Linked DNA regions of Parashewanella spongiae. Each later gene encodes a partner of the first gene's protein in a complex. Links are inferred from orthologs where the notes say so. Each region holds a gene or a part of one and is shown on either strand. Other genes may lie near its edges. The genes, in order: E2I05_RS05285 and E2I05_RS17815.

Evidence for each region.
Region 2: the proteins of E2I05_RS05285 (region 1) and E2I05_RS17815 are in contact, whole or in part, in a crystal structure (PDB 1YFN), measured with the Escherichia coli proteins. The link is inferred for Parashewanella spongiae from one-to-one orthologs.

Annotation. Positions count from the first base shown.
Region 1 is NZ_CP037952.1:1,391,479-1,403,489, forward strand. What follows is about bases 3,150-5,880. They hold E2I05_RS05285 (sigma-E factor negative regulatory protein), read left to right. Parts: upstream 3,150-4,074; coding sequence 4,075-4,686; downstream 4,687-5,880. Other genes in these bases: nadB (L-aspartate oxidase), read right to left, coding at 3,150-3,298; rpoE (RNA polymerase sigma factor RpoE), read left to right, coding at 3,475-4,053; E2I05_RS05290 (MucB/RseB C-terminal domain-containing protein), read left to right, coding at 4,695-5,630; E2I05_RS05295 (SoxR reducing system RseC family protein), read left to right, coding at 5,643-5,880. Also shown: E2I05_RS05270 (hypothetical protein), read left to right, coding at 1-1,360; more of nadB, read right to left, coding at 1,637-3,149; more of E2I05_RS05295, read left to right, coding at 5,881-6,128; lepA (translation elongation factor 4), read left to right, coding at 6,229-8,019; lepB (signal peptidase I), read left to right, coding at 8,285-9,196; rnc (ribonuclease III), read left to right, coding at 9,198-9,878; GTPase Era, read left to right, coding at 9,875-10,882; DNA repair protein RecO, read left to right, coding at 10,929-11,621; E2I05_RS05325 (DUF2785 domain-containing protein), read right to left, coding at 11,614-12,011. UniProt on the Escherichia coli protein: An anti-sigma factor for extracytoplasmic function (ECF) sigma factor sigma-E (RpoE). ECF sigma factors are held in an inactive form by an anti-sigma factor until released by regulated intramembrane proteolysis (RIP).
Region 2 is NZ_CP037952.1:4,478,103-4,490,261, forward strand. What follows is about bases 4,169-7,047. They hold E2I05_RS17815 (ClpXP protease specificity-enhancing factor), read right to left. Parts: upstream 5,898-7,047; coding sequence 5,439-5,897; downstream 4,169-5,438. Other genes in these bases: E2I05_RS17810 (GGDEF domain-containing protein), read left to right, coding at 4,169-4,870; sspA (stringent starvation protein SspA), read right to left, coding at 5,897-6,526; E2I05_RS17825 (cytochrome c1), read right to left, coding at 6,622-7,047. In the rest of the region: E2I05_RS17805 (ankyrin repeat domain-containing protein), read right to left, coding at 1-2,981; more of E2I05_RS17810, read left to right, coding at 4,043-4,168; more of E2I05_RS17825, read right to left, coding at 7,048-7,344; E2I05_RS17830 (cytochrome b), read right to left, coding at 7,344-8,558; petA (ubiquinol-cytochrome c reductase iron-sulfur subunit), read right to left, coding at 8,558-9,154; protease modulator HflC, read right to left, coding at 9,474-10,364; FtsH protease activity modulator HflK, read right to left, coding at 10,367-11,542; ribosome rescue GTPase HflX, read right to left, coding at 11,577-12,159. UniProt on the Escherichia coli protein: Enhances recognition of ssrA-tagged proteins by the ClpX-ClpP protease; the ssrA degradation tag (AANDENYALAA) is added trans-translationally to proteins that are stalled on the ribosome, freeing the ribosome and targeting stalled peptides for degradation.

The DNA.
Region 1 (12,011 bases):
TTATTACAGACTGTATGAAAATGGTGAGTTTGGTCAAGGTACTCTGGAGTACGAGCCTCCGACAGCAAAGGTATTTACATGTCAACGTCCACAAATTTTTGATTTACAGTCAGAGGTTAAACCTACAGATCAAGACTGGAGTAGTTCATCTCAAGAGTTTTATCATACTGAAAAGGATTGGAGTATGTTTGCTCAAGAGTTAGATGAGAAAGCCATCCGAGTCAGTGAAGGTACACAATCAATGCCATGTATGGCAGAAACATCAAAAGTTATTTTAAGCCAAATTGATTTATATCTTGCTGCTCAGTGGCTTAATAATACTGAAAAAGAAGCAATTAATTACTATAAACAACAGGTTCAGGCTTTAAAAGATAAAAATTATCCATACAAAGAGTCTCTTAAGTTGGCTCTAGAATTTACCTTGGTTCAAGATGTTTTTAACATTTTGTCGATCCCACATGTTTCTGAGGAGGAAGCGAAAGAAATTAGAAACTCATCAATTGGAACACTGATAAAAGATTGGGACAAAGAAGCTGAGAATTACGCAAAGAGTCAGCGTTTTTATGGTGTAGGTAGAGAATTTGGCCCTCTTTCGTTAGCAAACATTATATATCAAGATTGGGATGTCGGCTTATTTGGGATATCAAATAGTGAAGCTGAGAGTGTGCAAGCTGGTCATAAAACTTGGCATATATTGCAAGCAATATTCATGCAGTTTTCATCGGAGGACGTAGAGCAGATATTCTCAACACTCAAAACCGTATCAGAAGAAAAACTCGTTGTTCCTGCATTTTGTGGGTTCTCTGTAAAAACGATGAATTTATCACAAAATACTGCTTTAGTCCCTGTTGGATTAACGATTAAGAGAAGTGAAAAACATGACATTGATCTAATGAGTTCATCATTGCTAGCATTTCATGATTTATTGCACGAATCTCGCATAAAGTCAGGGATAATGAAGAGTAATATTGAAAAAAAGCTCGGGCACACTACGGTTATCTCACTTTATAATAACTCCAAACAAGTAGATGAATATATACATTTTATAGCTGAAAATATCGCATTTATATTTGGACATGAACTTGGAAAGTTACTGACTTATTTTATAGAGTCTCCGTTAGATATAGATTTAGATGAATCGAATTTAAAAATGTTTATTGGAGAGTATTTGCCGAATAATTTACTACCTCATGCATTTTCTGTTGAAGATGAAAATTACAATGAAAAAGCCCTAGAAGGCCTAAAGTGGTTAAAGGCTCATGTCCTACAAATGTTTGTGCCACATACCTCCAATTCTAGCGTATTAGCCGTATGTATCAGATTGCGAAGAGAAATTCAGCTCAGTGTTTCAAATGTTTAACTAGATACTTTCCTGTCCATACTTATAAGAAAGAAAGTATCTAGTTTACCAGAACTTCAATATATACTCGCATTGTTACATTACGAGTTAAACCTAAAAACATCAGTTGAACGCTGAGTATATGAGTAACTGCTTGATCAATAAGATAACTTTATCATCATGGCTTTCACCCAATGAGTGAAGTGCTCTACGCTCACAAGCTTGCTAAAATGACTGCTATCTGTGTTGTAACTTTTGCAAGTAGAATAACTACTTGCTGCAAGCTACGCCTTACTATCAGCCATTTTTTCTACGTTTGAGAACGCAGTCAACTGATGTTTCTAGGTTAAATGTATCTTTTGGGTTTAGTATGGTTGGTTTTTCGGTATCTAATTTCTTAGGGTAGTCAGTGTTGAAATGCAAGCCACGGCTTTCTTTACGCTCCATCGCGCAACGTATTATCAATTCAGCAACCTGTACCAAATTGCGCAGTTCAAGCAGATTGTTACTGACACGGAAATTACTGTAATACTCCTGAATTTCTTGTTGCAGCATCATGCAGCGTCTCAAGGCTCTTTCTAGCCGTTTATTGGTTCTCACTATGCCAACGTAATCCCACATGAATAATCGGAGTTCATGCCAATTATGGGCAATAACCACTTCTTCGTCAGAATTTGAAACTTTACTTTCGTCCCATTGTGGTAATTTGACTTGGGTATATTCCTCACTGAGCATTTCAAAAATATGTTGAGATGCAGCGCGAGCATACACAATACACTCTAATAACGAGTTACTTGCAAGACGGTTAGCGCCATGTAAGCCCGTGTAAGAGACTTCACCAACAGCATATAAACCGTCCAAATTAGTTTTGCCATTTAAATCGATCATCACACCACCGCATGTGTAATGTGCAGCAGGCACAACAGGGATAGGGACTCTGGTTATATCAATACCTAACTCAAGGCAGCGTTCGTAAATGGTAGGAAAGTGCTTGATAATGAACTCTGCGGGCTTGTGAGTAATATCAAGATACATGCAATCAACACCTAAGCGCTTAATTTCGAAATCAATGGCTTGAGCAACGACATCTCGTGGGGCCAGCTCTGCGCGTTCATCGAAATCAGGCATAAATCGGCTACCATCAGGGCGCCTTAAGTATGCACCTTCCCCGCGTAAGGCTTCAGTAAGTAAAAAGTTTCGAGCTTCAGGGTGGTAGAGGCAAGTTGGGTGAAATTGATTAAATTCCATATTGGCGACACGACACCCTGCTCGCCATGCCATAGCAATGCCATCACCACTCGATACATCAGGATTTGAGGTATACTGGTAAACTTTAGAGCTGCCACCAGTGGCTAAAATGATAAACCTTGCACTCACAGTTTCGACTTGCTCACTATTACGATTCCATATATAAGCGCCTAGCACTCGGTTGTCTCGGCGCTGTAACTTTTGGCTAGTAATGAGATCAACAGCATTGTAACGCTCAAGTACTTGAATATTAGGATGCCTAATAGCGCGTTGTTGCAGAGTTAATTGTATTTCTTTTCCAGTCGCATCCGCCGTATGGAGAATACGCCTATGGCTGTGCCCACCTTCGCGAGTGAGATGGTATTCAGTACCTTCAGGAGGCTGCTTGATATCTTTATCAAAAGCAACGCCATTTTCGATAAGCCATAGAATAGCATCTTTGCTGTTTTCAATGGTGTGCCTTACCGCAGACTCTTCACATAAGCCAGCACCAGCAATTAACGTATCTTGAACGTGTGAGTCCACACTGTCGCTATCATCAAAAACAGCGGCAATTCCTCCTTGCGCGTAATAAGTGGAACCTTCGAAAAGTTTTGATTTTGAGACTAAAATTACTTTACACTGTTCAGCAAGCTGAAGAGCTAAAGTGAGACCTGCGGCGCCACTGCCGATCACCAAAACGTCAGATTGGTGTTCATTTAATTGCTTCATCGAGTATTATGATGTTTTTATGAATGTCTAACATGGTAAATCAAAATAAATTTTATTGCTGTAGCATTTTTTTAATAAAAATTAGAACTTTTTCAAGTTGCATGGGTCTACATTATTGAATGTACTTCGAGCGACTGAGAAATCAGTAACTTATGATTTGGGAGTAGTCGGCTCGGATGAGTGGACAGAATAGTGATCAACAGATAATCGAACGGGTACAACGTGGAGATAAGCAAGCTTATAACCTGTTAGTGCAAAAATATCAGAGTAAAGTGATGAGTCTAATTTCACGTTATGTGAAAAGTCAGGCTGATGTTGCTGATGTTGCTCAAGAAGCTTTTATTAAAGCTTATCGAGCTTTGCCTAACTTTAGAGGTGAAAGTGCGTTTTATACATGGTTGTACCGAATTGCGGTGAATACGGCTAAAAACTACTTAGTTTCTCAAGGACGTAAAACGCCAGCAAATGATATCGATGCAGAAGAAGCTGAGTACTACGATGGTAGTGACGCATTAAAAGAATTTGCTTCCCCAGAAAGGCTATTACTTTCGAAGGAAATCAAAAAAGCAATTTTTGATACTTTAGATACACTACCCGAAGAGTTAAAGATGGCGATAACTTTAAGGGAATTGGAAGGTATGAGTTACGAAGACATTTCTCAAATAATGGAATGTCCCGTGGGAACCGTTCGTTCAAGAATATTCCGAGCTCGTGAAGCCGTAGATAAAGTATTAAAACCAATGTTGGAACAATAGACCTAATTAGACAGGTGAGTAATGGATAAGTTAGATCAAGAGTGGATATCAGCAGCTGTTGATGGCGACGTTAACAACGACCGCTTTGATGAGTTAGTTGGTGATGAGCTTTCACAAGCTAAATGGCAACGTTATCATGTGATTGGTGATGCACTCCGCGATGAATTACCAGAAACCTTTTCACTCGATTTGTCGGCAAATATTGCGGTAGCCTTAGAAAGTGAGCCTGAAATTGTAGCGCCTGTGCCGCCAAAGCAGAGTCAAGGTACGTCAGGAATAAAGGCGAAAATTGTTCCATTGTTTAAGCAATTTGGTCAATATGCGATTGCTGCTTCTGTTGCAGTATTTGCTGTGATTGGAGTTCAGAATTACCAACAACAAGGCTCGATTGAAAACAATTCCATACCTATGATCAACACTGTACCTTTAGTGGGGAGTGCGTCGCCTGTGAGTTTACAAACAGGGCCATCAACGGCAAAATTGAGTAAACAAGAGTACAATGAAAAGATACTTGAGCAGCGACGTCGCGTTAATGCTTACCTTCAAGATCATATGTTACAACAAAGGTTAAATGCTGGAATCCAAGTGCAAGATATAAGCCCTCAAGCTTCTGCATCTAAAAATCAGCGTTAGGAGTTCGTTTGCGTTCGTTTTTGTTAATACTTACAGCTGTAGTATTTCCAGCTTTTGCCCAAAATAATTTATCTGCCGAAGCTTGGCTAGAAAAGATGAGTCAAGCTTTACAAGAAACCCAATACAGGGCATCAATGGTTCAAGTACAAGCTGATCATATACGTCCGCTTGTCTATTTACATGGTAACGTTGATACCCAAGAAGTAGCATTCTTAGAGTACCTCAATGGCCCACCACAAAAAGCCGTTCGGGTGGGGGGAATTGTTACGTTTTTAGAGCATGATCAACCAGCGTACAGTGTTCAAGCCAATAGAATTCAAGGTACGTGGCCTCAGTCTTTTTCTGGAAATATTCAGTCTTTAGCTAAGGGATACCAATTTGTATTGGGAGGTCGAGGTCGAATTGCTGGTCGCCCAGGACAGTTGATCCGTTTTATTCCAAATGATCAATATCGCTTCGGATATCAAGTTTGGCTTGATATGGAAAGTTATTTACCCCTTAGGTTTGATACTCTTAGTCGCGAAAAAAGTCTATTAGAGCAATTAATGGTCGTTGAAATGGCTGTGCTAGACTCTACCCCCCTAGTGCTTACTGAAGCGATAAAACGTAGCTGGCCAGAAGCTTCCGAAACAAATCGACGACCGAGTGGCCGAGAATGGAGTTTTTCTTGGTTACCAGATGGTTTTAAGATAGTCATAAGCGATCTTCATCAATTATTTGGGAGTGGGCAGCCCGTAGAATATATTTCACTTTCTGATGGTCTAGTCAATTTATCTGTTTATGTCGCACCAACAGGAAGAGGTCCCTTGCCTGAAGAGCTAACGACGACTAATGGCCTTTCGATTGTTACTGAAAAAATGGGGGATTTTGAAATTGTTGTTGTCGGACAAGCACCTTCAGATACCTTAATGACAATAGCTAAAAGTCTCAAATTAAAAAAATAGGGGATTTTTATTATGATGGAAGAAATCGCAAAAGTCATAAAGAATCATCACGATGGCTGGGTTTCTATAGAGGTTGAAAGAAAAAGCGCCTGCCACAGTTGTGCTCAAGATAAAAGCTGCGGTACGGCGACCGTAGCAAAAGCTTTTTCACCAAAGAAGCAAACGTTTGCAATTGAGACTTCGCTTGATCTACAGTCCAATGAAATGGTTAAAATTGGCTTGCCAGAAACCGTAATTTTAAAAGCAGCGGCTTTGGTTTATATACTACCTTTGTTTGGTTTTTTTGCATTAGCCGTTTTAGGAACATTTTTAACAGATGGCATAGGGCTCTCTTTTTCAATTAGTTCAGATTTCACATCGATATTGTTTGGAACAGTAGGTGCGCTTGTTGCTTTTTTTTATGGGAAAAGTAAAGCGAAACTACTCGAAGTCCAAGCGCAACCTATCATCATTTCTCGGCTCGGTGACCAAATAGATGTAGCAACTCATCGGTCCTAGTCTAATATGAATTGGTATCTGTCAAACAATCAGGTACAATTCACCACTTTTTGAGCCCGTTCATTTTCATACTTAAAATACAGCAGATCACAGCAGCATAATGAAACAAATTAGAAACTTTTCGATTATCGCCCACATCGATCATGGCAAATCAACTTTGTCAGATCGCCTTATTCAACATTGCGGCGGTTTAACTGACCGCGAAATGGCTGCTCAAGTGCTGGATTCAATGGATCTTGAACGTGAACGCGGCATCACAATTAAAGCACAAAGTGTCACACTTGATTATAAAGCGAAAGATGGTGAGACTTATCAGTTAAACTTTATTGATACACCGGGTCATGTTGACTTTTCCTATGAAGTATCACGCTCGCTTGCCGCTTGCGAAGGGGCATTATTAGTTGTCGATGCAGGACAAGGTGTTGAAGCCCAAACACTCGCTAATTGCTATACAGCATTAGAAATGGATCTAGATGTTGTACCCATCTTAAATAAGATTGACTTACCTCAGGCTGATCCTGAACGCGTTGCAGACGAAATTGAAGATATTGTTGGTATTGAAGCGGCTGATGCCGTTCGATGCTCTGCAAAAACGGGCATTGGTATCGATGACGTTTTAGAGAATATTGTTTCAGATATTCCTGCTCCAACAGGCGATCCAGATGGGCCACTGCAAGCTTTAATTATTGACTCTTGGTTCGACAGTTACTTAGGTGTTGTCTCTTTAGTACGTATCAAAAATGGTGTACTGAAGAAGGGTGACAAATTCAAAGTCATGTCGACAGGTCAAACTCATAATGCTGACCGAGTTGGTATTTTCACGCCGAAGCAAACCGATATGCCGCAGTTAAATACTGGTGAAGTGGGCTATGTTATTGCTGGTTTGAAAGAGATTCATGGCGCGCCTGTTGGTGATACACTCACCCACGCGAAACATGGTGCGACAGAAGCGTTACCCGGTTTTAAAAAAGTTAAACCACAGGTTTATGCTGGCGTATTCCCAATATCCACGGATGAATACGAAAACTTCCGTGATGCCTTAAGTAAACTTAGCTTGAACGATGCTTCTTTGATTTATGAGCCTGAAAGTTCATCGGCACTCGGCTTTGGTTTCCGTATTGGTTACCTAGGTTTATTGCACATGGAGATCATTCAAGAGCGTTTAGAACGTGAATACAATCTTGATTTGATCACTACAGCACCAACAGTTGTCTATGAAGTTGAACAAAACAATGGTGAAGTTGTTTATGTCGACAATCCGTCCGATCTGCCACCGATTAATAATATTGCAGAAATTCGTGAACCTATCGTTGAAGCTAATATTCTTGTGCCTAAAGAATATTTAGGCAACGTTATTACACTTTGCATTGAGAAACGTGGCGTACAAAAAAATATGGTTTATCACGGTAATCAAGTTGCGATTACTTACGAAATTCCTATGGCAGAAGTTGTGATGGATTTCTTCGACAGATTAAAATCAACCAGCCGTGGCTACGCGTCGCTTGAATATAATTTTGTCCGTTTTGAAGCCGCAGACATGGTGCGTTTAGATGTACTCATCAATGGCGATCGCGTTGACGCTCTTGCTATGATTATTCACAGAACGAACATTCGTCACAAAGGCTTGGCTCTTGTGGATAAGATGAAAGAGTTGATCCCAAGGCAAATGTTTGATATTGCCATTCAAGCTGCTATTGGTAGCCAAATTATTGCACGCTCTACCGTTAAAGCACTGCGTAAAGACGTAACTGCAAAGTGTTACGGTGGTGATGTTTCTCGTAAGAAGAAGCTACTACAAAAACAGAAAGATGGTAAGAAACGCATGAAGCAAGTGGGTAATGTCGAAGTGCCACAAGAAGCCTTCTTAGCTGTGTTAAAACTGAATGAGTAAACGCAGAAGTTGACTTTATTGAGTTGTAAAGCGCCGCATTTTGTGGCGCTTTAGCATTTAGAGAGTCGATAAAGTTTTAAAGCAAATATTTTAGCGGCGGTTCTTGTTATTTAATCAAAACCTAACAGCGACTAAGTTTTTGTTATACTCATACTTAGTTACATTTGTTTTTGAACCTTCGTTGATAATGAACATCCACAGTATGTATAAATAAAATGTTCAATTTATTAAATATTGTAATTAACAGCCAGGAGTAAAAAATACGATGGCAGCTTATTTTTCACTAATTCTTGTGATTATTACTCTAGTGTCCGGTATTATTTGGGCCATAGATGCATTCGCATTCGCACCAAAACGTAAACAAGCTTTAGCATTGGCTGAAACGAAGCAAAGCTTAGATGATGACGCGAAAGAAAAAATCCTTCGTGAACCTGCGGTAGTGGAAACAGCACATTCTATTTTTCCGGTAATAGCCTTTGTTCTGGTTTTGCGTTCGTTTATTTATGAACCTTTTCAAATCCCTTCCGGTTCGATGATGCCAACCTTGCTGGTTGGAGATTTTATCTTGGTTGAAAAATTCAGTTATGGCTTAAAAGATCCTGTATGGCGAAGCCAACTTGTTGAAACAGGTAAGCCAAAACGTGGTGATGTCGTTGTATTTAAATATCCAGTAGATCCAAAAGTTGATTACATTAAACGAGTGATTGGTTTGCCAGGTGATAAAATTATTTATCGTAATAAACACCTTTCAATTGTTAAAGCTTGTGTTGATAAATCCGATTGCCCGAAGGCTGAAGTAGTCCATACTGATGAACTCAACCGTGGTGAATTTAACCAAGACGGTGTAGCGATGTTGCGTTATGAAGAGCAGTTGGGTGATGTTAATCATGATATCCTGATTAACCCATCGCGCCGTGAAATGACTCAGGCCTACCTTAGACAAGCTGGAACTAAGTCTTATGAGTTTGTTGTACCTGAAGGCCAGTATTTCATGATGGGCGATAACCGAGATAATAGCCTTGATAGCCGTTTTTGGGGATTTGTTCCTGAAGCTAATTTAGTGGGTAAAGCAGTAGCAATTTGGATAAGTTTTGAATTTGAGCGCACGGAAGCTGATTTATTGCCGACTTGGATACCAACAGGTGTTCGATTTAATCGCGTAGGCGGAATTGTGTAGTATGAAATCGTGGAAAAATAACGATCGTTTGTTACGTACTTTAGGGTACAAATTTAAGAATGATAAACTGTTAACCCAAGCTTTGACTCATAGAAGTGCTAGCCACAAGCATAATGAGCGGCTTGAGTTTTTAGGTGATTCAATTTTATCTATTGTGATTTCTGATGCTTTATATCATCAGTTTCCTAAGGCAACAGAAGGTGACATGAGCCGGATGCGAGCAACGCTTGTTCGTGGCGATACATTGGCTGTGATAGGTCAAGAGTTCGGATTGGGTGAGTATTTGCATTTGGGCCCAGGCGAACTGAAAAGCGGTGGCTTTCGCAGAGAGTCAATTCTAGCGGACGCTGTGGAAGCTATTATAGGTGCCATTTATTTAGACTCAGATCTCGAAACTATCAGGCAACTACTTTTAGACTGGTACGCAGTGCGTTTGAAAGAGATACTGCCAAATGTAAATCAAAAAGATCCTAAAACCTTGCTTCAAGAACATCTTCAAGGGCTTAAAAAGCCACTCCCAGACTATAGGGTCAAGAAAATTAAGGGTGAAGCACACGATCAAACATTCACTGTTGAATGTAAAATAGAAAAAGTCGGTCAACCCGTTATCGGAGTTGGCGGATCTCGCCGTAAAGCAGAACAAAATGCTGCGGCTCAAATGTTGGAGCTGTTAGCTAAATGAGTAGTAACCAAAAATCGTCAGAAACCTCAGCTGTAGAACCTAGCCTCGATGAACTACTAGCCAGTATAAATAAAACCTCTCCACAAGCGGTACAGTATGACGAAACTTTTTGTGGAATGGTCGCCATTGTTGGTCGTCCTAATGTAGGTAAATCAACTTTGTTGAATCGTTTACTGGATCAGAAAATCAGTATTACGTCTAAAAAGCCGCAAACCACACGTCATCGTATTATGGGCATTCATACTGATGGGCCGAGACAAACGGTTTTTGTTGATACTCCGGGGCTACATATTGAAGAACGTCGTGCGATTAATCGATTGATGAACCGAGCCGCATCGAGTTCGTTAGCTGACGTTTGCATGGTAGTGTTTGTGGTTGATGGAATGAACTGGACCGCAGATGATGAAATGGTCTTGCAAAAGCTTACACGTGGTGCAGAAGCGCTCGACCGTAAAATCGTGCTAGCTATTAATAAAGTTGATTATATTACAGATAAAGAAGCTCTGTTTCCGTATCTTGAACAAATCGCAACTAAAGCAAAATTTGATGAAATATTGCCTATTTCAGCTAAAAACGGCACCAATGTTGAACGTATTTTAGAGCTTGCTAATGAAGCACTACCAGCTTGTCCTCACTTCTTTCCTGAAGATTATGTGACCGATCGTTCTCAACGGTTTATGGCTTCAGAGATTGTACGCGAGAAATTGATGCGATTTTTGGGTGACGAGCTGCCGTATGATGCTACCGTTGAAATCGAGCAATTTAAGCTCATGGAAAATGGTGTTTACCACATCAATGCGCTCATTCTTGTGGAGCGAAAAGGCCAGAAGCGTATGGTCATTGGCAATAAAGGCGAACGCATTCGCACGATTGCGACTCAGGCTCGATTGGATATGGAAACTCTATTTGATAATAAAGTATTCCTAGAAGTTTGGGTAAAGGTAAAATCTGGATGGGCTGATGATGAACGCGCTCTCCGTAGCTTAGGTTACGGTGAAGAATAACAAATTCTATCAGCATAGGCTGCAAAACAACTAGGAAATAACGCCAATGGAGCGAGGTTACGTTTTACATCACCGTCCTTTTCAAGAATCGAAAGCTTTAGTTAACTTGCTAGTCGATGGAAAGGGCAGAGTGGATGCCGTAGCTCGCTTAGGTAGTGGCAAACGTTCAATTAAATCTGTACTACAGCCATTTCAACCGCTTATATTTACGCTTTCCGGTCGTTCAGAACTAAAAACATTGGGGCAGATCGAGGCCGCTGCTCCAGCAGTCCCACTATCAGGCCAAGCCTTATATTCAGGCATGTATCTTAATGAGCTGACTGTGCGCGTTTTGTCGATTCATCATGATGCAACAGAGTTATTTCAGATTTATCATCGAACCTTGTTACAAATGGCTTCTGAATTTTGTCAGAGCCAATTGCGTCTTTTTGAATATCATTTATTGCAAGAGTTAGGTGCAATGCCAAGCTTGCAGTTTGATGAAAATAGAGATCCTTTCGAAGAAGATATTTATTATCGGTTTATTTCCGAGCAAGGCTTTAGTCCTTGCTTAAACACTAAAATTGAAAGCAGCTTTTCAGGTCAAAGCTTAATAGCTTTACGAGAAAACAACATCCAACCTGCTCACTTTAAAGAGCTTAAATTTCTAATGAGGGAGATGTTGAAACCTTTACTTGGGCAAAAAACACTATTGAGTCGACAATTGTTTTTAACATCACGCAATAAACCAGCTAGTTAATTCTTTTCATAGCGGCTTCTATCGCTGGAACCATCTTTTTTAATGTCTCGTTTTTACTATTTTTGATATTGGCATACAGCGAAAATAAAAAGCTTTTGGTGTTATGTAATTTTGCTAAACTTTGCTGGCTTTTGAATACATGATTCCAATTTCGATAGGGTTCAGGGTTACTGATTTTAGCAATAAAAAAGTCCCATTCAGCAAGTGTGTGTTGTTGTCTTAAAAAGGTATAAATAATAGGCCGTGCAATTCGTTCAGGCTCACCGTAAATATAGAAGTGCCCATTTTGTGGTGTGATTTGGTTAGCCAACGCAGTGAGCATTTCGTCTAGGCTGTTCTTTTCTACTTGCTGATTCAGCATGAGTTGTAACATCAAGTCAGCGCCGTGTG
Region 2 (12,159 bases), 3.1 Mb from region 1 along the record:
CTTAATGAAATAGGGTCTTGGCTGTGATTGATGTGTGCAATCATACTATTTCGATTCGCTCGACTCTCTGACAAATATTGCTGTGCATTTCTAAAGAAAGCAGCTTTTAATACTTGATACTTAGTTGAACCTTTAAATTCTTCAAGTTTTTCGCTGATCTGCATGAGTTCTTCAAAGGATTGAGCACTGCTCATAATTGAACTAAATAACGCTGAAACCGTTTCATCGGAAAGCCTTTCCATTAGGTGACTAAAGTGATCAAATTTTAAAACTTTCCCATGATCAGTCTGTGGTAATTTAGCAAAAATGGCATCCCCGACACCTTTTAATCGAACTTTATCTTCTTTGCTTAGTTTGGCGTTGCCTTCGGTATCCTTAATGCCCGTATCGAATCTACTTGCTGTTTTTACTAAAGGAATGTATCCACCCCACACAATCAACGTATCAAATGCATTATCACAATTTAGATCTTCAGGATCTTGTTTCCAAAGTATGTCAGCTCCCGCATCCAGTAATCGCTCGGTAAATTCAGAATCACAGGTTTTAATCGACGTATAAACGTGTTTATTACGACTCCAGAGACTCATTGACTGGTAGTCATGTTGACCGGCTTGTGAAACGAAGCCAGCTTTCTGAATTGGTTTTGAAGACTTACTACTGAGGTTAAAAAATCCTGGCATTTTGTCATTAATTAATTTAGTAACTGAAGGATGTTCACTCGCTAACTTTAATGGCCCCGGCACTGCTGCATCAGAATTCATGGCTCTTAATTCTTCAGGCGTCCAATACGGTAAAAGCAAAGTTACAATTTCTGCATGACCATTTCTAGCTGCCGCATGAAGTGCGTTATAGTGTTCTTCGTTTGTAAGCTTTACATTGATGTCCACTTCTTTAAGTAGCATTTTAACGACTTGCGTATTTCCTTCTTGTGCTGCTAAATAAATTGCTGGACAACGCAATTTATTTATACCAAAGCGCTCAACCACCACATTAGGATCTATAACATATTGAACAATCAACTGCTTTAATAGCCCATTATTTTTCTCTAAAATACATAAATGATATAAAGTGCTAGGGTTGTTATGGTATTCTTCAACCATTTCAATACGATCTTTAACCTCAAGAAGCCGATTGACAATTTCACTTCTATTAAATTTCACAGCTAGGTATAAAGGCGTAAAACCAGTGCCATGCAGCTTTAAGTTTAGATTCAAATTGACACAAGGATTTAATAGTTGCTCCATCAGTCTTAATTCATTTTTTTCGATGGCAAATTGAACCAATACCCTTTTCACTTGACTTGATAAATCTTTGATCTGTTCAGTGTCTAATATACTTACGATTTCTGTCGGTAAAGCATTAATTACTGCGCTAGGGTTTGCACCTATGTTATAAGCTCTATTCAATATTTTGAGAGCTTGATCCGCATTACTCACTTTAGCAGCAACTTGCTCTATATTAGAGATCGTCGAATTTTGTTCAATAAAATCATCTAATGGTACTGTCTGCCCTATGGCAACAAGTTGCTTGTCAATGCGATGCAATAACAATGTTCGTATTGCCGGAGGAAACTGAGTATTAGAACTCTGATCTTCTTTTATCCTCCGTTCGAAGGTGAGCAATTCGGTCCAGTCAGTTGTTTGATCTATTGCTTGTAATGCCACTGCAAGCATAGGGCTATCAATATCATCATTAAAATCGCATGTTTCAAGGTATTTAGGGGTAATAGGACCAAGCACTTGATCATTGTGATCATCGCTATCTGCAAAATATTTAAAAGCACCGACAGTCATGATCCTATCCATAGCCCTTACTCCCCATCTTATGTAGAGACTAACAGTTGTACTTTGTTCTCCTGCCACCCCGCACAATTTAGAGTTCATAAAGCCAGCAACATCAACTGCCGCATTATCATGTAACTTTTGCACATTTACACTTGGGTTTGGTTCACTAAATACTTTAAGACCTGTCAGCAATTCATACTTTTCAATGGCGTCGGCAAGACCTACATGTTCATTTACATCATTTTCAGCAAGGTTCGTTTGTGCAACATGAGGTAATAGAGCTGCTTCAAGCTCTAAAACAATTTTCTGACAAACTACTGCGGGAGTTGTCACGACATGTGCCATTTGATAAAACTCAGTCAGCAAACTTTCGCTTACATTGAATTTTAAAGCGGCTTCTGCAGTCGATTTATATTTAGGTTCTGCCGTCGCTTCGATACCTATATCTGCTGCAACTAAATCAACCAGAGCTTGAGAAACATCTTCCTTAGATCTTACTTGCCCCTGTGTAGGTGTTTGTAACATACAGGGATTTTTATCGATGAAAGCATCAGCTAATTCTTTAACAGTTGTCGCTTGTATTTTTTGAATTACAGCTAACAATTCTGTTCTTTCAGCCTCTAGCGTGTGCATGGCTCTATAACTTGATGATGCTGAGAATTCTGTTTTATTAGAAGCTAACTGCTTAACCGCTATAAGTTTCACTTCTTGAGATATGGTTTCATCCTCTAGTAACTGAGTGATTTGCTCGGCAATATCCTGCAAAAGACCGAAAGGTCGCTCCGTAGGGATAACTTCACAACGTAATCTTTTATTATCAACATCTAATTTAATGGTATCTATGGCAGCTTCTAGCTCTGGTTTTTCAGCATCTTGAGCAACTTTTTTGGCACTTATGATGAGATTTTCCACTCCTTGGGTGGTATTATCAAATTCAATAAAACCACCTTCTTGAGTTTTACTTGCCGTAATAAAACCTATCCCGCCAGTTTTACCATCTTGTTTTACAGACTCTGAAGATATACTTTCTGATCTTATCTTCACGGCTCCCTTTTGAGTGTGTTGACCTACATAAACTGTTTTACGGCAATTTTCTAGAGGTTCATCAAGTGTTTCAACCTCTCCAACATCCTCATACTCATACTGCTGAGAATAAGAGTGGATCGCTGAGCTTGAAGTTGCTGGAGGGGTTGCCATAGTTGGGACCTCAATTAAATTAATTACAAAAAATTGAAGCAATTATGTGGGATACACACGGTTTAATCAGCTGAATTATTGTTCATGTTCAGCTTTCTGACAGCATATACATTAATAACGGATGAAGCATACTTAATACAACAGATATCCAACTGAATATAAAGATGTTTTATAACAATTAATAAGTAAACAAATAAACAGTGACGAAAGATTATGATGAAGTTCTATCGGGTAAAAACCTGACAAATATTCATTTATTAACTTTATTTAGTAATAAAAAGCACTGATCTTGTTGATCCAATAAAACAACCACAATAAACCCATGAAAACTGTTACTTCGAATAAACGCCCTGTCTAAACGGAAATTAAGTACCTGTCGATAAGTTGTTTGATAATTATTGTGTTCAGGTTTAGTGCTATACAAGACGCAATATAGGGCGCATAGCCGTAGCTATGTAACCGAAGTTGCAACACCGTAGAGTGGTGAAACTGGGCACTAGAAAATCTTAAGAAACTTATGGTCAGGTACTTAACTCTCGCTGAAATCATGCATTTTCAGGTTACACGGGTATGAAAGTGTTGTTGTGGGCAGAAAAATCACAATAGTTTATTGTTTTAACTGTACAATTACTGATAATAATTAAATCTATTTATTTCTGAGATAGAAAAACTCATTCGCTCATCAAAGGTTTATTTTGCCCAATTACATACAACAAAGAATAAAGCTGATCCTCTTACCAATACTACTTACATTAATCAGTTTGGTTATTCTCAAATTAGCTCAAGACCAATGGCAGAGTTGGCGATCAATCATACGAGACTTACCGCTCTGGTTGCTTCCCATCACAGCTGTCATTGCGTTTCAATTTAACCGTAGCCGGCTCGCTTACTTGTCATTTTTATTTTTGATTTATTACGCCGTAGAGCGAAGTTTTATTTCCGATAGCCAATTATTGCAGCAGTACGCTCAACCAGTTTTTATTACTGGCTGCCTAATCTTAACTTACTTATCACTGATAAAAGACAGAATACTATTCTCTATATTTGGTTTGATTAACCTTGTGGCTATTATAATTTGCTTATTCGTGAGCGCTTTATTGGTTCATCTTATCAACAACAATACTGATCAGCTTATAAATACGCTGCCTTGGGTCATCACACCAGAAGATCTAGTATTCATTCCTTGGTTCATCTGCCTTTCTGCCATAATGATCAGGAGCATACAAGATGTCACGCTGACGACAACAGCTACGGCCATAAGCTTTTTACTTTGGTCCATTGAGTATTTTCAACCAATGCTTTTTCCAAGTGCCATGTTATTCATTATTGTCTCAACAATTTATTTACTGAGTATCTTGTTTGATTCCTATGCTCTCGCCTATCGCGATGAGCTTACAGGGCTCCCATCTCGACGCGCCTTATATAATTTAGTGTTATCACTCGGACCAAAATACACTGTCGCAATGTCCGATATCGATCACTTTAAAAAGTTTAATGATACTTATGGTCATGATGTTGGCGACCAAGTGCTCAAACTTGTTTCCAGTAAACTCTCTAAGATCAGCGGTGGAGGGAAAGTGTTTCGTTACGGAGGTGAAGAGTTTACGATTGTATTCCCAAGAAAATCCGCCGAAGAAACTCTTAACCATCTTGAAACAGTGAGGCAAACAATTGAAGATTATCAAATAATTCTGAGAGATGAAAAGCGTAAAAAAGGCGATAAAAAATCTCGCTCACAAGCTTCAAATACAAATAAAACCGTGAGTGTAACGATATCGATTGGGGCTGCGAATAAAGTTCGTGGAGAAAATTTTGAGCATGCACTAAAACAAGCTGATATCGCATTGTACAAGGCTAAAAAACAAGGTCGCAATCAGGTTTGTATTTGAACTTAATACCAATTTAGAGTAATTAATCTCTCACTCTGCAAGAGATAAATGTTTTCAGTACAAGGCGCATGTTCGAAGTACTATATTCCCTACGGCCGCCATACAAAACTGGCGTTCAACGCACTTAGTGCTTTTGTCGGGATAATTCAATCTAAAAACATCAGTTGAACGCTGAGTATACGAGTAACTGTTTGAGCAATACGATGATTTTATTATCATGGTTCTCACCCAATGAGTGAAGTGCTCTACGCTGAGTATATGAGTAACTGTTTGAGCAATATGATGATTTTATCATCATGGCTTTCACCCAATGAGTGAAGTGCTCTACGCTCACAAGCTTGCTAAAATGACTGCTATCTGCGTTGTAACTTTTGCAAGTAGAATAACTACTTGCTGCAAGCTACGCCTTACTATCAGCCATTTTTTCTACGCTTGAGAACGCAGTCAACTGATGTTTCTAGGTTTAATTACTGTAATTGGTATAAGTTCAGATATTCATTGTGATCTTCTCCTACAATAAAAAAGCCAGTCATAAGACTGGCTTTTAAAAACAGAAGCTTAAAGCTCATTATTTAACGACCGTTAAATGTCCACGTTTCTTAGGTGGTTTATCATCGCTATGGTCATCATCTGACGATGCTTCTTCATGAGTATGTTCTTCAACTGAGGAAAGCACTACTTCTTCACTATCGTCGTTTTCTACTGATGTTTCTTCTAAATCAAATACCGTACCTGCGCCGTTTTCACGAGCATAAATAGCAATGATAGATGCCATTGGTAAAACGATATCATGAGGAACACCACCAAAGCGGGCACTGAATTCAACAGTTTCATTTCCTAATTGCAGATCAATCACTGCAGTTGAAATAATGTTCAAAACAATTTGCCCATCTTTGACATATTGCTGTGGTACTTGCGTACCTTTTACATAGGCATCAACGACTAAATGTGGTGTCAGATAGTTATCCATCAACCACTCATAATAAGCCCGCAACAAGTAAGGACGATTAGAAGTAAGTTTACTCATTAGATCCCCATTCGCATTTCACGTTCAGTCTCAGTCAGCGATGCTTTAAATGACTCACGTTCGAATATACGTGTCATATAAGCATGAATGCCTTGGATCCCTTGTACATCTAATTCGATGCCTAACGCTGGTAAGCGCCATAAAAGAGGGCCTAAGTAACAATCAACTAAACTAAACTCTTCGCTCATAAAATAAGGCATTTCAGCAAATGCTGGCGCAAGCGCAATTAAGTTTTCTTTCAACTCTTTGCGTGCTGAGTCTGCATTATCATTATTGCGTATGCGGTTTGCAAGTTCATACCAATCAGTATCGATTCTGTGCATCATCAAGCGACTCTTACCGCGAGAAACAGGATATACAGGCATCAATGGAGGATGTGGAAAGCGCTCATCCAAATACTCCATAATGATACGAGATTGATACAAAACCAATTCACGATCTACCAGTGTTGGCACTGAATTATATGAATTGATTTCCAATAAGTCTTCAGGCATATCATTAGGGTCTACCTGCATGACATCAACAGTGACACCTTTTTCAGCCAGTACAATTCGTACTTGATGGCTATATAGATCGTCAGCACCTGAGTACAGGCTCATGATCGAACGTTTGTTGGCAGCAACAGCCATTGATACCCTCCAGAGTCTAATAAAAACAAACAAGACGAGGGGCAAAGCCCCTCGTCTAAATAACGTAACTGTACATGTTACCCTTTAATTAAGGGTTAGTGTACATCTCTCCAATATTCTTTCTTCAAGAAATAAGAAATTATGAAGAAGATAAACAAGAATCCAAGTACATACCAACCAAGTGATTCACGCTCTAAACGTACAGGGTCACCCGAATACACTAGGAAACCTGTGATATCACGAACAGTTTGATCGTACTCTTCAGCAGATAATGTTCCGCCTTTTGCCTCAGTTAACTTACAAGTTTTATGGCCTTGTTCGTCTTCTGAGCATACCTGTTCTTGAATGCCTTGCAGTTCTTGCATCACATGTGGCATACCAACGGATGGGAAAATTGAATTATTCACACCAAATGGGCGGCTTGTATCTTTATAGAAGCCTTTCAAATAAGTGTACAACCAATCTTCACCACGTACGCGAGCAGCAAGTGTTAAATCTGGTGGCGTTGCACCAAACCATTTAGCCGCTTCTTTTTGAGGAATTGAATTTGTCATCAACTCCCCTACTTTAGCGCCATTGTGAATATACTTGGTGCGCATATCGTCTAATGAAATACCTAGATCAGTCGCTACACGCTCATAACGCTGATATTTAGTACTGTGACAACCAGAGCAATACTTTTGAAACGAATCTAAGCCACGTTCAAGTGATGCTTTATCCGTAAGATCAATATTGGCTTGTTCAAGATGTACATTCCCGCCTGCGGCCATAGCCATTGTCGGCAGTAATGTCACCAATGCAATGATTAATTTCTTCATTAGTGGGTTAACCTCGCAGGAACTGGCTTAGTTTTCTCATTCTTACTGTATAACCATAGGAAGAAGAAGAAAGCAAAGTAAGCTAAAGTAAAGAATCTCGCAACGTTAGTTAGTACTGGAGTAGCAGGAACAGCGCCTAGGTAACCCAATACAACAAATGCCACACTAAACTGAGCAATGTTCAACTTGTGTATCATACTACGGTAGCGAACAGACTTAACTTTACAGCGATCTAACCAAGGCAATACAAACAGCACAGCAATCGACAAGCCCATCATCACAACGCCCATCAACTTATCGGGAACCGCACGCAAAATTGCGTAGAAAGGTGTGAAATACCAAACTGGAGCGATATGCTCAGGCGTTTTAAGCGGGTTAGCAGGCTCAAAATTTGGTTTTTCAAGGAAATAACCATGTCCATCAGGCATAAAGAACAACACATAACAGAACACAATTAAGAAACCAGCAGTACCCATGATGTCTTTAACAGTATAATAAGGGTGGAAAGGAATACCATCAACAGGCCATCCGTTTTCATCTTTATTCTGCTTAATTTCGATTCCATCAGGGTTATTTGAACCAACTTCATGCAGAGCAATCAAATGCAAAAATACAAGTACAACAAGAACCAGCGGCAACGCAATTACATGTAACGCGAAGAAGCGGTTCAAAGTAGCACCAGAAATTACATAGTCGCCACGGATCCACAAAGTGATGTCATCACCAATAACAGGGATTGCACCGAATAGAGAAATAATTACTTGAGCGCCCCAGTATGACATTTGTCCCCAAGGTAATAGGTAGCCCATAAAGGCTTCAGCCATCAATACCAAGAAAATCAACATACCAAACAACCACAACAGCTCACGTGGTTTTTGATAAGAGCCATATAATACGCCGCGGAACATATGCAAATAAACAACCACAAAGAAGGCTGACGCCCCAGTTGAATGCATATAACGCAATAGCCAACCGTAATCTACATCACGCATGATGTATTCTACAGAAGCAAATGCGCCTTCAGAGGTTGGTACATAGTTCATCGTCAACCAAATACCCGTTAGTAGCTGATTGACCAACACTAACAAGGCTAACGAACCGAAAAAATACCAAAAATTAAAATTGGTTGGCGTTGGATACTGCCCTACGTGACGGTTATATGTCGCGGTCATAGGGATACGAGCATCAATCCAACCTTGTAGATTCTTCAACATTACACTGCTCCCTTATCGACACCGATTCGGACAAGGCCTTCATCGATATAATGATGTGGAGGAATGACTAAGTTTAATGGTGCAGGTACACCTTGGAATACTCGACCTGCCATATCAAACGTAGAACCGTGACAAGGACAAAAGAATCCAGAGTCAACACCTTTTACTTCTACATGATCACTAAACGTGTCTGGTAAATAGGTCGGTGAACAACCTAAATGCGTACAAATACCAACAGCTATCAAAAATTCAGGCTTAATTGAACGGCCAATATTTTTTGCATAGTCTGGTTGTTGATCTTCTTCAGAATTTGGATCACGTAACTGATCATTGAGGCTAGGAAGCTGATCGAGTACTTTTTCAGTACGACGAACAACCCAAACAGGTTTTCCGCGCCATTCAACGCGAATTAACTGACCTGGCTCTACTTTACTTATATTTACTTCAACCGGTGCACCTGCAGCTTTCGCTTTGGCACTCGGATTCCATGACTTGATGAAAGGAACCGCTACAGCGACGGCACCAGCACCACCAACTACGGCGGTTGCGGCTGTCAGGAATCTGCGACGTCCGGTATCGACTGGCGCATTGCTCATCCACTTATCTCCCAGAGGGTGTTGGAATTTTTGTAATTCAAAGACATAAATCTTTGATTGTCACCAAAGTGTGACATTTAATACTAAGACGGGGGTTATTATAGCTAAAAATTTGAAACAGATCATAGTGAAAACACATAACTAACTTAAGGATATTCGTAGTTTTCTTAATTCAGAACAATTTTTTGCCTCAAGAAGACTAAAAACTGTCAAAACTACAAATATAATCTGTTTAAAATACAAAAAAACCCAGAATCATCTGGGCTTTTTTACAGTTAAAACCTGAGCCGTTAAATTTAACGAACAGTACTCACCTAACTTATTTTTTCAATGAGCCTTTCATATAACGGAAAAACTCATTATCCGGTGACAACACCATCACATCAGATTGTCCTGAGAAACTCTGACGATATGCTTCGAGACTGCGCAAGAAACTGTAAAATTCAGGGTCTTTCTTATAAGCGTCACCGTAAATCTTGGCAGCGGTTGCATCACCTTCACCACGAGCTACTAGAGAACGACGTTTTGCATCTGCAATTTGTACTGTAACACTACCATCAATCGTTGCACGAATGATTTCAGACTGTTCTTTACCTTGTGCTCGATGCTCTTTAGCTACAGCTTGACGATCAGCACGCATCCGCTTGTAAATACTGCTACTCACATTATTAGGCAAATTAATTTGCTTAACACGAACATCAACGACTTCAATACCAAGATCCTTGGCACTTTCGATGGCATTTCTCAATGCGTCACTTTGTAGCTCATCACGACTGCCTGATACAATATCTTTAATCGTACGCAGGCCAAACTCTGAGCGTAAGTCGTTATTTACTTTGCGTTGCAGCAAAGATTCAGCAATAGCTTTAGTTCCACGGTTCGTAGACAAAAAATACCGTTCAAAATCATTAATGCGCCATTTTACATAAGAGTCGACCATTAAGTCTTTTTTCTCTGATGTCACAAAACGATCCGCATCACTGTCAAGGGTTTGAATACGAGCATCCAACCAGCTTACTTTGTCAATGAACGGCATCTTAAAATGAAGACCCGGAGCAAACACACGCGTTTGCTGTTGGCCATCAATATCCATTTTTAATACCGCACCGAATCTTGCGACGATAGCACGCTCACCTTCATCAACTTTAAATAACGCTGATAAACCAAGAGCAAACAGTAGTGCGAAGATAATTACACCTGTTTTATTCATCATTATCTCCTACCTTCACGTACACGTTCTTCCCGAGAAAGCCTACCAGTCATCGGAATCCCGCTATTACTAGAGTGAGTCACTGATGGTTGATGGTCTGATGAAGACGGCATCATAGCTTTTGTATTACTCATAGCCGGTGTATTTGACATTAACTTATCTAGTGGTAAATACATCAGATTGTTACTGTTCTTATTATCAACCAAGACTTTATTCGATCCAGCAAGCACTTCTTCCATCGTTTCGATATATAAGCGATCACGGGTCACTTTTGGCGCTGAGTGATACTCAGGTAGCAGCTTTTCAAAACGAGCGACTTTACCTTTTGCTTCAAGAACAACTCGTTGCTTGTATGCTTCAGCCTGCTTCAAGATACGTTCAACTTGACCACGAGCTCGTGGTGCAACTTGACGCGCATAAGCTTTCGCTTCAAGAATCGAACGTTGTTCGTCTTCTTGAGCTGCAATTGCATCATCGAATGCATCCTTCACTTCCTCAGGCGGACGTGCAGGCAATAAATTGACATCTTCAATTTTTAAACCAAGTTTGTACGGTGTAAGTATGCGCTTAATTTCTTCAGTAGTCGCTTGACGTATACCTTCACGCCCTGTGGTCAATATATCATCCATTTTGTTATGTCCAATGACATAACGAAGGGCACTGTCAGTCGCCTCACGTAAACTCGCATTCGCATCAACAGCACTGAATAAATAGAGGTAAGGATCGGCTATTTTATACTGTACTTCAAGTTCAACTTTCACCATGTTTTCATCTGCAGTAAGCATACTTCCAGAAGATGAAATTGAACTAACATTTTCAACGTTAACAGGATAAACTTCATCGACAAATGTTGCTTTCCAATGAATGCCAGGATCAGCTAATCCCACATATTCACCAAATCGCAAAACAACACCTTTTTCAGCCTGTTTTACAGTGTAAACACCTGATAATGCCCACACAATAAGTGCAATCACAACAAAAATACTAATGGCTACGCCACCAAAACTGGAACCTTTACCAGATCCAGATCCAGAACCAGAGCCTTTGCCTTTACCGCCAAACCGTTTCGTGAGATCTGAAAAGATTTCATCTAAACCTGGTGGTCCCTTATCGTTGCCATTACGGCCTTTGTTTCCCCAAGGATCTTTATCCTTGTTACCGGGCTCATTCCAAGCCATCTAGTACTCCATAACAGAATGAAATAAAAAATATTTAGCAAACTACTGTATCAGTGGTTTGTTCAATAATAAAGTTTTCCAATTCGCCTTCGCTTTGTTTCAACAAGCGATTCCAGTTAGAAACCGGCAATCGAACTGAAAAAATACAGTTTCCAACTTCGTCATACTCTTGATCTTTTAATACTTCAAGTTGATAAAATTGGCTAATATAATGCCCTGATGTTGCAGGTATTTTTAGCTTATATTCAGCAATTTCTTGTCCAACGAGTGCTTCAATCGCTTTTAAAAGTAAATCGAATCCAATCCGTTTTTGCGCCGATAACCACACTCTCGAGGGTAAACCTTCATCGTTATAATCGATTCTCGGCTGCACATCATCTAACAAATCTATTTTGTTACAAACAATGAGCTGAGGGATTTCATCCGCATCAATCTCTTTTAACACATTTCGTACTTGTTCGAAATTATCACCCATATTTTCGTCAGCGCAATCGACAACATGCAGCAGCAACTGTGCTTGCCTAGTTTCTTGCAGTGTCGATTTAAATGCGGCGACTAAATCATGAGGTAAATGACGAATAAAGCCCACAGTGTCAGCCAAAATGACACTATTGTCG